DNA from 2 places in the Streptomyces sp. NPDC055287 genome. Region 2 is predicted to be linked to the other one. Evidence: riboswitches for the same ligand, from Rfam matches in the RefSeq annotation. Region 2 holds a riboswitch; the other holds the start of a gene.
What was found. Region 2 has a riboswitch for glycine ahead of gcvT (glycine cleavage system aminomethyltransferase GcvT). Riboswitches for the same ligand answer to the same signal wherever they lie in the genome.
Positions count from the first base shown of each region.

Region 1 (6,004 bases), on a different contig from region 2:
CAGGCAGCGAAGCCGAGTCTGCGCGGTAAGCCGGTGGTGGTCGGCGGTATCGGGACCCGTGGGGTCGTCGCCACCGCTTCGTACGAAGCCAGGCGGTTCGGGGTGCACTCCGCGATGCCGGTGGCCCAGGCGCGACGGCTGTGCCCCAACGCCGCCTATCTGATGCCGCGCTTCGCTCTCTACCGGTCGGTGAGCGAGCAGGTCATGGAGCTTCTCGGGCGGCTTTCCCCGCTGGTGGAGCCGCTGAGCCTGGACGAGGCGTTCGTCGACCTGGAGGCGGGCGGGGTGGCCGACGACTCGGCCTCGGCCCGCAGGGCCGGAGAGCTGCTGCGGGCCGACATCCGGGCCGTCACGGGACTCACGGGATCCGTGGGGCTCGCGGGCTCGAAGATGCTGGCGAAGATCGCTTCGGAGCAGGCCAAGCCGGACGGGCTGGCCCTCATAGAGCCGGGGACCGAGCGGGAGCTGCTGGGGCCCATGCCGGTGCGGATTCTGCCCGGGGTCGGGCCGGCCACCGGGGAGCATCTGCGGCGGGCGGGGATGACGACCGTCGCGGACCTGGCGGAAGCGGGCGAGGACGAGCTCGTACGGCTGCTGGGAAAGGCGCACGGGCTCTCGCTGTACCGAATGGCCGTCGGGCACGACGAGCGGCCCGTAGTGGCCGAGAGGGACGCGAAATCGGTGTCGGTCGAGGACACCTTCGAGGTCGATCTCCACGACCGGGTCCGGGTCAGGAACGAGGTGGTACGGCTGTCCGACCGGTGCGTGCAGCGGTTGCGGGCCGCCGGGCGCTCGGGCCGGACCGTGGTGCTGAAGGTGCGCAGGTACGACTTCTCGACGCTGACACGCTCGGAGACGCTGCGGGGGCCGACCGACGATCCGGCGGTCGTACGGGAGGCCGCGGGTCGGCTGCTCGAAGCGGTAGACACCACGGGCGGTGTGCGCCTGCTGGGCGTAGGCGTCACCGGGCTTGCCGACTTCACTCAGGAAGATCTCTTCGCGCAGGCGGCGGGTGAGCGCGCCGACGCCGAGGCGGAGGCGGGCGAGGAGTCCGGCGGGACGGCGGGCGCGGCACCGGGCGGCGGAGGGGAGCCGGCGGCGCCGGTGCCCGGGCCGCCGGTGGAGCGCCGGTGGCTGGCCGGGCAGGACGTGCGGCACGCCGAGTACGGAGCGGGGTGGGTGCAGGGCAGTGGTGTGGGGAGGGTGACCGTGCGGTTCGAGGAGCCGACATCGCCGCCGGGGCGGGTGAGGACCTTCAGGGTGGACGATCCGGATCTGGCGCCGTCGGACCCGCTCCCGCTGGTGCGGGCGTCCGCGGATCAGGCCGGGTCGTCGCCGGCCAGCCGCCCGAAGTCCCGGTCGGGGGCGGGGGAGGAGATGTCGAGCCCGTAGTGGTGGTAGAGCTGTAGTTCCTGCTCGGGGGAGAGGTGGCGGCCCACACCGAAGTCGGGGGCGTCCCGGATCAGGGCGCGGTCGTAGGGCACCCGCAGGGAGTCGTCGACGAACTTGCTGGGCTCCAGGGGCACGAAGGCGTCCCGGCTGAAGAGGCCGGTGCGTACCGCGGCCCATTCGGGCACACCGGTGGCGTCGTCGAGGTAGACCTCGTCCACCGTTCCGATCTTGGTGCCGTTGCGGTCGTACGCCTTGCGGCCGATCAGGCTGCGCGGATCGATGTCGGTCTGCACGGTCCCTCCAACTGATCGCAGCTGCTCCGTAGACCCTACGAAAGTGCACAACTGTGGACTCGGCCACTCGAGGGATCCATGACGGGCCTCGCTGGTAGGCTGGCCAATGGCTGCTGACCCCGTGCGGGAGAGTCTCCGGTGAACGTGCCGGAGGCGCCGAAGGAGCAAATCCTCCCCGGAATCTCTCAGGCCCACGTACCGCACGGACGAGGTCACTCTGGAAAGCAGGGCGGGCGTCGGACGGGAATGTGCTGGAGGACAGCACAGCACCTGTCGCGGACCCCGTCCTCACCGACGGTGAAAGCCGGAACGACTCTCGACGTCAGCGACGTCCGCACGGTCTTCCGGTGAAGCTCTCAGGTTGAGATGACAGAGGGGGAGGCCGTCCGGGTACCCGTGCCGTGGTGCCCCTCGCAGGTCGCGTCAGACCAGGAGGCCTTCCGCAGATGACCGCAAACCGCATTCCGCTCTCACAGCTTGAGCGTGGCATCCCCTTCGAGCAGCGCCACATCGGGCCCGATGCCGAAGCTCAGGCCAAGATGCTTGCCCAGGTCGGGTACGGCTCGCTCGACGAGCTGACCGCGGCCGCGGTGCCGGACGTCATCAAGAGCGCCGAGGCGCTCGGGCTGCCCGACGCGCGCACCGAGGCCGAAGTGCTGGCCGAGCTGCGCACGCTCGCCGACCGCAACCAGGTGCTCGCCCCGATGATCGGGCTCGGGTACTACGGCACCTTCACGCCGCCGGTGATCCTTCGCAACGTCATGGAGAACCCGGCCTGGTACACGGCGTACACGCCCTACCAGCCGGAGATCTCGCAGGGCCGCCTGGAGGCGCTGCTCAACTTCCAGACGATGGTCGCGGACCTGACCGGTCTGCCGACCTCGGGCGCCTCGCTGCTCGACGAGGGCACCGCCGCCGCCGAGGCCATGTCGCTCGCGCGCCGCGTCGGCAAGGTCAAGAACGGCGTCTTCCTCATCGACGCGGACACGCTGCCGCAGACCGTGGCCGTGATCCAGACCCGGGCCGAGCCGACCGGGGTCGAGGTCGTCGTCGCCGACCTGTCCGGCGGCATTCCGGCCGAGGTGGCCGAGCGTGGTGTCTTCGGCGTCCTGCTCCAGTACCCGGGTGCCTCCGGCGCCGTACGCGACATCAAGCCCGTCATCGAGCAGGCGCACGAGCTCGGGGCGATCGTTACGGTCGCCGCCGACCTGCTGGCGCTGACGATGCTGACCTCGCCCGGCGAGCTCGGCGCGGACATCGCGGTGGGCACCACCCAGCGTTTCGGTGTCCCCATGGGCTTCGGCGGCCCGCACGCGGGGTTCATGGCCGTACGCGAGAAGTTCGCGCGCAGCCTCCCGGGGCGGCTCGTCGGCGTCTCCGTCGACGCGGACGGCAACAAGGCGTACCGGCTGGCGCTCCAGACGCGTGAGCAGCACATCCGCCGCGAGAAGGCCACCAGCAACATCTGTACCGCGCAGGTCCTGCTCGCGGTCATGGCCGGTATGTACGCCGTCTACCACGGCCCCGACGGCCTGCGCGGCATCGCGCGCCGCACCCACCGGTACGCGACGCTCCTCGCCGAGGGACTGCGCGCCGGCGGCGTCGAGGTCGTGCACGGTACGTACTTCGACACGCTGACCGCCCGCGTCCCGGGCAGGGCGGCCGACGTCGTCGCCGCGGCCCGTGAGGTCGGCGTCAACCTGTACCTGGCCGACGCCGACCACGTCTCCATCGCCTGCGACGAGACGACGGCGCGCGCACAGATCTCCGCGGTCTGGGCGGCTTTCGGTGTCGACGCCGACATCGAGGCGCTCGACGCGAAGGCGGCCGACGCGCTGCCGGAGGGTCTGCTGCGGACCGACGCGGTCCTCACGCACCCCGTCTTCCACCAGCACCGCTCCGAGACCGCGATGCTGCGCTACCTGCGCAAGCTCGCCGACCGCGACTACGCGCTCGACCGCGGTATGATCCCGCTCGGTTCGTGCACGATGAAGCTGAACGCGACCACCGAGATGGAGCCGGTCACCTGGCCGGAGTTCGGGGCGGTCCACCCCTTCGCGCCCGTCGAGCAGGCGCAGGGTTACCTCACGCTCATCCACGAGCTGGAGGAGCGCCTCGCCGAGGTCACCGGGTACGACGCGGTGTCGATCCAGCCCAACGCCGGTTCGCAGGGCGAGCTCGCGGGTCTGCTGGCGGTCCGGGCGTACCACCGGGCCAACGGCGACGACCAGCGCACGGTGTGCCTGATCCCGTCGTCCGCGCACGGCACGAACGCCGCGAGCGCGGTCATGGCCGGCATGAAGGTCGTCGTCGTCAAGACCCGCGAGGACGGCGAGGTCGACGTCGAGGACCTGCACGCCAAGATCGAGCAGTACCGCGACGAGCTGTCGGTGCTGATGATCACCTACCCGTCCACGCACGGGGTGTTCGAGGAGCACGTCGCCGACATCTGCGCGACGGTGCACGAGGCCGGCGGTCAGGTGTACGTCGACGGCGCCAACCTCAACGCGCTGGTCGGCCTCGCCAAGCCGGGCAAGTTCGGCGGCGACGTCTCGCACCTGAACCTGCACAAGACCTTCTGCATCCCGCACGGCGGCGGCGGCCCCGGCGTCGGCCCGGTCGGCGTACGCGCCCACCTCGCGCCGTACCTGCCGAACCACCCGCTCCAGCCGACCGCCGGTCCCGAGACGGGTGTGGGGCCCATCTCGGCCGCTCCGTGGGGCTCGGCGGGGATTCTGCCGATCTCGTGGGCGTACGTCCGTCTGATGGGCGGCGAGGGGCTCAAGCGGGCGACTCAGGTGGCTGTGCTGGCCGCGAACTACATCGCCAAGCGCCTGGAGCCGCACTACCCCGTGCTCTACACCGGTCCGAACGGGCTGGTGGCGCACGAGGCCATCGTCGACCTGCGGCCGCTGTCGAAGTCGACGGGCGTCAGCGTGGACGACATCGCCAAGCGGCTCATCGACTACGGCTTCCACGCGCCGACCATGTCGTTCCCGGTGGCGGGCACGCTGATGATCGAGCCGACCGAGAGCGAGGACCTGGCGGAGATCGACAGGTTCTGCGACACGATGATCGCCATTCGTGCGGAGATCGAGAAGGTCGCGTCGGGCGAGTGGCCGGCGGACGACAACCCTCTGCGCAACGCGCCGCACACGGCGGCCGCGCTGGGCGGCGAGTGGGAGCACGCGTACAGCCGTGAGGTGGCGGTCTTCCCGGCCGGGGTCTCGGCCGCGGACAAGTACTGGCCGCCGGTGCGCCGCATCGACGGTGCGTTCGGTGACCGCAACCTTGTCTGCTCGTGCCCGCCGCTGGACGAGTACGACAACTGACGGACGCGGTAGGCCTCTCGGAGGCGTGCGCACGTGTCGGGGCCGGTTCGGAGGATTCCTCCGGGCCGGCCCCTCGTTGCAGCGGTGCAGCGGCGTACTGGCAGGGTCAGGCGGCCCTGACCACGTCAAGTGGACGGTGTGGAGCGATGATCTGGCCGTCCGGCAGCAGCTCACCGGTGTCCTCGAACACGAGAACTCCGTTGCACAGCAGGCTCCAGCCCTGTTCCGGGTGGTGCGCCACAAGAAGCGCGGCCTCCCGGTCGGGTGAGTCGGCGGTCGGGCAGGGTGGCTGGTGCTGGCACATGGATGGGTTCTTTCGCTGCGTTGTGGTGAGTGTCCTGCGGCTCGATGCGGTGTTCATGGCCGCCCCCCGTATCAGTCGGTCCGGTCCCAGTGTTGCCCTACGGGCGTCGTTCCGCAGGGATTTCGCGGCAGCTCTCCTTACTGATTAATGACGCATCACTCGTGCGGACGGTTCAGCCCAACCGGGGCGCCACTTCGGGTGGTTCGGGGTGGCCGATACGGGCTAGTCCGGATGGGGTGCCGGATGGGTACGAGGGGGCCCGGACGGCACTGCGCCCCGTGGCCGGGGCGGGCACGGGGCGCAGTGGAGGCGAACGGCTCCGGCGAACAGCGCCGGAGAGCAGGCCGCTGTCGTCAGGCGGGCTGGCTGAGGAGCGGAACGGTCGGCGGCGTGAGCCGGTGGGTGAGCAGCGGAAGCAGGTCGGCGGCCCGGTGCGGACGGTGCGAGGCGATGCCGGGCGGTGCGGGTGCCAGAGGTACGAGCAAGTCGGTCGGAAGCGGCATCGTCTCGGTGGCGTCGGACTCGGCGTCGGCCGCCGGGCCGTCGTGCAGCCACAGGGTGAACATGTAGAGCTCCGGTACGGACAGCAGGCGCGGTTGGTAGCGCGTCGTCATGGCCTCGGCCTGCCGCAGCGCGAGCTGGCTGGAGGCGATGTAGGGGCCCTCGCAGAAGTGGGAGAAGGC
Region 1 covers NZ_JBSHNE010000007.1:279,427-285,430, reverse strand. The annotation lists gene ACWIHY_RS14805 (DNA polymerase IV) at 1-1,392, shown strand, start outside; gene ACWIHY_RS14800 (PRC-barrel domain-containing protein) at 1,320-1,685, opposite strand; glycine riboswitch at 1,800-1,896, shown strand; gene gcvP (aminomethyl-transferring glycine dehydrogenase) at 2,132-5,017, shown strand; gene ACWIHY_RS14790 (DUF5999 family protein) at 5,124-5,321, opposite strand; gene ACWIHY_RS14785 (hypothetical protein) at 5,675-6,004, opposite strand, start outside.
Region 1: it holds a riboswitch for glycine, as region 2 does, so the genes downstream of both, gcvP (aminomethyl-transferring glycine dehydrogenase) here and gcvT (glycine cleavage system aminomethyltransferase GcvT) in region 2, are expected to answer to the same signal.

Region 2 (6,004 bases):
GTCGTTCGGGATGGCGTTGCGGTTGACGGTGATGCCGAGACCGTGGAGGCGGTCCTCGGCCTGCTGGCCGTCGAGCTCGGAGTTCCGCAGGTCGACGAGGACCAGGTGGACGTCCGTGCCGCCGGTGAGGACGGACACGCCGTGCTCGGTGACGTCGGGCTGCACCAGGCGCTCGGCCAGGATGCGGGCGCCGTCCAGGGTGCGCTGCTGGCGCTCCTTGAACTCCTCGCTCGCGGCGACCTTGAAGGAGACGGCCTTCGCGGCGATGACGTGCTCCAGCGGGCCGCCCTGCTGTCCGGGGAAGACCGCCGAGTTGATCTTCTTGGCGAGGTCGGCGGTGGAGAGGATGACTCCGCCGCGCGGGCCGCCGAGGGTCTTGTGCGTGGTCGTGGTGACGACGTGCGCGTGCGGCACCGGGTTGGGGTGCAGGCCCGCGGCGACCAGACCGGCGAAGTGCGCCATGTCGACCATGAGGTACGCGCCGACCTCGTCCGCGACGCGGCGGAAGGCGGCGAAGTCGAGCTGACGCGGGTACGCGGACCAGCCGGCCACGATCAGCTTGGGCTTCGACTCCTTGGCGAGGCGCTCGACCTCGGCCATGTCGACCTCACCGGTGGCGTCGTCCACGTGGTACGCGACCACGTTGTAGAGCTTGCCGGAGAAGTTGATCTTCATGCCGTGGGTCAGGTGCCCGCCGTGCGCCAGGTTCAGACCCATGATCGTGTCGCCGGGCTTCAGCAGCGCGAACATCGCGGCGGCGTTGGCCTGGGCGCCCGAGTGGGGCTGGACGTTCGCGTGCTCGGCGCCGAAGAGGGCCTTGATGCGGTCGATGGCGATCTGCTCGACCACGTCGACGTGCTCGCAGCCGCCGTAGTAACGGCGGCCGGGGTAACCCTCGGCGTACTTGTTGGTGAGGACGGAGCCCTGGGCCTCCATGACCGCGACCGGAGCGAAGTTCTCCGAGGCGATCATTTCGAGGGTGGACTGCTGGCGGAGCAGCTCGGCGTCGACGGCGGCGGCGACGTCCGGGTCGAGCTCATGCAGGGGAGTGTTGAGAAGCGTCATCACGGTCCCGTTCGAGGTCTTAGTTGCCGGAGGAGAGGGCGTCGTACTCATCGGCGGAGAGCAGGTCGGCCGGCTCCTCCGCGACGCGCACCTTGAAGAGCCAGCCGCCCTCGAACGGGGCGGAGTTCACCAGCGACGGGTCGTCGACGACGTCCTGGTTGGACTCGACGATCTCGCCGGTCACCGGGGAGTACAGGTCGCTGACCGACTTGGTCGACTCCAGCTCGCCGCAGGTCTCGCCCGCGGTCACCGTGTCGCCGACGGAGGGGAGGTCGGCGTAGACGACGTCACCGAGCGCGTTGGCCGCGAACTCCGTGATGCCGACCGTCGCGACGCCGTCCTCGACGGTCGACAGCCACTCGTGCTCCTTGCTGTAACGCAGCTGCTGGGGGTTGCTCATGACCTGAATTCTCCTGTACGCGGGGGAGTGCTGATGAACGGGGAGGTTGTGCGGGGGGTCACTTCTGGCGCTTGTAGAACGGCAGCGCGACGACCTCGTACGGCTCATGCGTACCGCGAATGTCGACGCCCACACCGGAGGCGCCGGGCGCAGCGTGCGCGGCGTCGACGTACGCCATGGCGATCGGCTTGCCCAGCGTCGGAGACGGGGCGCCGGAGGTGACCTCGCCGACGACCTTGCCGTCGGCGACCACGGAGAAACCGGCACGCGGGACGCGGCGGCCCTCGGCGATCAGGCCGACCAGCTTGCGCGGAGGCGCGGTCTCGGCGCGCTCGGCGGCGGCCTCGAGGGCGGCGCGGCCGACGAAGTCGCCCTCCTTCTCGAACTTCACGACCCGGCCCAGACCCGCGTCGAAGGGGGTCAGCGCGGTGGTCAGCTCGTGCCCGTACAGCGGCATGCCCGCTTCGAGGCGCAGGGTGTCGCGGCAGGAGAGGCCGGCCGGTACGAGCCCGGCGTCCTTGCCCGCCTCGGTCAGCGCCTGCCACAGCTTCTCGGCGTCGGCGGGGGCGACGAAGAGCTCGAAGCCGTCCTCGCCGGTGTAGCCGGTACGGGCGATGAGCGCGGGGACACCGGCGACGGTGCCGGGCAGGCCCGCGTAGTACTTCAGCCCGTCGAGGTCGGCGTCGGTGACGGACTTCAGGATGCCTGGGGACTCGGGGCCCTGGACGGCGATCAGGGCGTACGCGTCACGGTCGTCCCGTACGACGGCGTCGAAACCGGCGGCGCGCTCGGTGATGGCGTCGAGGACGATCTGGGCGTTGCCCGCGTTGGCGACGACCATGTACTCGTTCTCGGCCAGGCGGTAGACGATCAGGTCGTCGACGATCCCGCCGTCCTCCTGGCAGATCATCGTGTAGCGGGCGCGGCCGAGGCCGACCGTGCCGATGTTGCCGACGAGGGCGTAGTCGAGGGCGTTCACGGCCTGCGGGCCGGTGACCGTGATCTCGCCCATGTGGGAGAGGTCGAAGAGGCCGGCACGGGTGCGTACGGCGTTGTGCTCGTCGCGCTCGCTGGCGTACCGGAGCGGCATGTCCCAGCCCGCGAAGTCGGTCATGGTCGCGCCCAGCGAACGATGCAGCGCGTCGAGGGCGGTGTGACGGGGGACATTGCTCATGTGTGGGGCTCCCAGGGCATGACAGGCGAGGACAATCCTCCCCATCTGTCATCGGAACCTGAGAGGTTCACCGAGAGAGTCCCGGCTTGCACCTTGGGTGGAGCCGCGACGAAGCGGCCCGCTTTTCAGATCTGCCTCGCCCGCGCGGTACGGGGCCTGAGAGATTCAAGGGAGGAACTTGCTCCTTCGGCGTCCTCGGCACACAGTGCTTCGGACTCTCCCGCGCGGATTCAAGCGGCCGGTATGCAGTTGGCGCGCACATCATTGCACGGAAATGGACTTGTGACGCATTACCTTTTCTTTACACTTCTTGGGCAAGGGTGGGGGGAAGGGTGGGGGACACCCGACAGGGGGAAGACGATGACGTTCCAGCAGCCAGGCGTGTACGCGACGACCGCGGGCACCACACACCGTGCGGTGCCCGCTCAGCAGGGCGTGGCCGTGCCCGTGCCGGTGCCCGTCAGGTCGGCCGCCCGCCGGCCGGAGCCGACCGTGCGCGATCTGCGCGAGCGCGAGGGGCGCAGCCCGCGGGCACTGGGCTTCGACGCCGGTGACACGGTGGTCGTGTCCGGCCTCCCCGGCAGCGGAAAGAGCACCCTGATCCGGCGTACGGCGAGCGCGGCGGCGCACCGCATCGACTCGCAGGACGTGCGCGAGCGCTGGGAGGCGCGGATGCCGCGCCTGCTGCCGTACGCCCTCTACCGGCCGCTGGTCCGCGCGGCGCACTACGCGGGCCTGCGGCGGGCGCTGCGCTCGGGCGACGGCGTCGTGGTGCACGACTGCGGTACGCAGGCCTGGGTGCGGCGCTGGCTGGCGCGGGACGCCCGCCGCCGCGGCGTCGCGCTGCACCTGGTGCTGCTCGACGTCACGGCCGACGTGGCGCGGGCCGGACAGCAGGAGCGGGGCCGCGGCGTCTCGGGTTACGCCTTCGCCCGGCACCGGCGGGCGGTGGGCCGGCTGGTGCGGGACGCGGAGGCCGGCCGGCTGCCGGTCGGCTGCGCGTCGGCGGTGCTGCTGGACCGGGACGCGGCGGGCGCGCTGACGATGATCGACTTCCCGGCCCCGGCGCGCACGTAGCGAGGGCCCACGGGCCTACCCCGCGCCGCTCGGCGGCACTGTCCGGCCCGTCCGGCGTTCGGGGAGCGGGGCCCGGGGCTGAGCCCCGGGGCACCCGTGCCCCGCGTTAAAGTCGTGCCGTGGACTACCCAGACTTTCCCGCACCGGCCCACCCTCACGGCGGCAACGGCTGGCCCGGCAACGAGCTCGAAGAGGTCCTCGGCGCCTCGCTCGGCAACCCCGCCGCCGGCGGCCGCATAGTCGAGGTGCTGGGCCGCAGTCAGGTGTGGGTGCCGCTGCCGAACGGCGGCGGGCCCGACTCCCCGAACCTGGACCTGCCCACCCTGCAGATCCACGGCGAGGCGTACGTCCCCGTGTACAGCTCCGAGGAGCAGCTGCGCCACTGCGCCGGGCCCCACATGTCCTTCACCGTCGCGCCCGCCCGCGAGTTCGCCCGCGGCCTGCCCCCGCAGCTCGGCATCGCGGTGAACCCGGACGGCGCGGTCGGTGTGCCGCTGCCGCCGCCCGCCGTCGCCGAGCTCTGCCGGGCCGGCCGTACGCCGCTGGACGGGCCCGCGAGCGGCGGCCGGGTGCGGCTCTTCGAGCCGGACTGGCAGGAGGAGCCGGTCGACTTCCTCGCCGCCGCCGCCGGGGAGTTCGAGGAGAGCGGTGTGGTGCTGACCGCCCGCCGGGCGCTCGCGAGCGTCGAGGGCGGGTCCCCGGTGCTCTTCGTCGGCGTGCAGCTGTCCACCTGGGAGGGCGCCGACCGCAACGCCCCGATGGACGCCCTCGGCCGGGCGCTCGGCCGGGTCCGGGTGCCCTGGGAGGTCAGCCTCGTCCTGCTGGACGTGGCGCAGGACCCGGTCGCCGGCTGGATGCTGGAGAAGGTCCGGCCTTTCTACACGCGTGCCTGACTCGTGTGCTGTGTCAGTGCTGCCGCTTAAGCTTGGTCGACAACCGACACGGTGGATCGAAGAGGGGCGGGACCCAGGGTGAGCGCGTCAGGCACTGCGGCGGCCGGGCAGGTCGAGCACATGCTGCGCCAGGTGACACCCGGGCGCTACGACGCGTACGAGGCACTCCTGCGCGCCCTCGCCGACCCGGCGGGAGGCAAGCTCTGGATGCTGCTCTGGCACGGCCAGGCCGGGTCCCCCGACGCCCAGTACGGAAACATGGACGTCGACGGCCTCGGCTACGCGCCGTGCGTCACCTCCGCCCAGGAGCTCGCCGCGAGCGGCTGGAGCCGGGCGTACGAAGTGGTGTCCGCGAACGACGTCGCGCACGCCCTGTTCCCCGACCGCTGGGGCATCTGGCTCAATCCGCACGCCCCCGGCGGCGGTGTCGGCATCCCCTGGCTCGACCTGCGGCGGATCGCGACCGGGCTCGACCGGATGCCCGCGGGGCCGCTGCGGCTGTCCGAACCGGCCATCGAGATCCCGCAGTTCTACGCTCTGCTCACGCAGAACGCCCACCGTACGCCCGCGGTCCGCGCGCTGCGCCGCGCGTGGGTGCAGCCGGCGCTCGGGGCGCCGTATCTGGCCATCGGACTCGATCTCTACGACACGAGCCAGCAGTCCGTCGACGCCGTGCGCGCGATGATGCAGCAGTCGATCGGTGTCGTCCCCGACGGGCTGCCCGTGTCCACCGTCGCGATGTCCGACGAGTACGACCCGGTGTCCATGTGGCTGCGCGCCAACGCCCGTCCGTTCTACGACCGCGAGGCGCACGCGCCCGCCGCTCCCTCCTCCGCCGACCAGGGCGGCTACGGCTACCCGGCCCCGCGCGCCTACTGAGGACGACCCCGGCCCACCGGATGCCCGAAGCCCAATTCGGCGGTTCATAACGGCCGTTGGGCGGCATGTCCGGTCTGGTGCAATAGGCCGCTTCTGATCCGCTCAGCCGATCACGGCGTCCGGATAACGGAAGGCCACAGGCCACATCACGGTTACGCATCCATTGCCCGCCAGGTCTGGCGGGTGATCGCGCGCTCATTGAAGACTCCCGCAACAAGGAACGTCGGTCCTGTGTACGACCCGCTTTCCCCGTATCAACTGCGTTTGTCCGAGCACCTTCTGCAGCTTTTGCAGCTATCTGCACCACTTGCACCTGCGATGCGAACAAGCCGCTACAGCGGCAGGCGCGGGCCGACCACCCGTCGGCCGAGCCGAGAGGGGTCCCCACCACGATGACGGCACCACTGCACGACACGAGCGCGGCAGAGACCGCCGCCGTTGACGTCGCGGCCGATGTTCCGGCGAAAGCCATCGAAGGCCGCTCGCCCTGGAAGATCGCGTGGGTGCGTCTGAAGC
Region 2 covers NZ_JBSHNE010000002.1:566,961-572,964, forward strand. The annotation lists gene glyA (serine hydroxymethyltransferase) at 1-1,065, opposite strand, end outside; gene gcvH (glycine cleavage system protein GcvH) at 1,085-1,465, opposite strand; gene gcvT (glycine cleavage system aminomethyltransferase GcvT) at 1,524-2,639, opposite strand; glycine riboswitch at 2,675-2,774, opposite strand; glycine riboswitch at 2,775-2,872, opposite strand; gene ACWIHY_RS05860 (AAA family ATPase) at 3,000-3,716, shown strand; gene ACWIHY_RS05865 (enhanced serine sensitivity protein SseB) at 3,836-4,609, shown strand; gene ACWIHY_RS05870 (enhanced serine sensitivity protein SseB C-terminal domain-containing protein) at 4,688-5,488, shown strand; gene ACWIHY_RS05875 (ABC transporter permease) at 5,881-6,004, shown strand, end outside.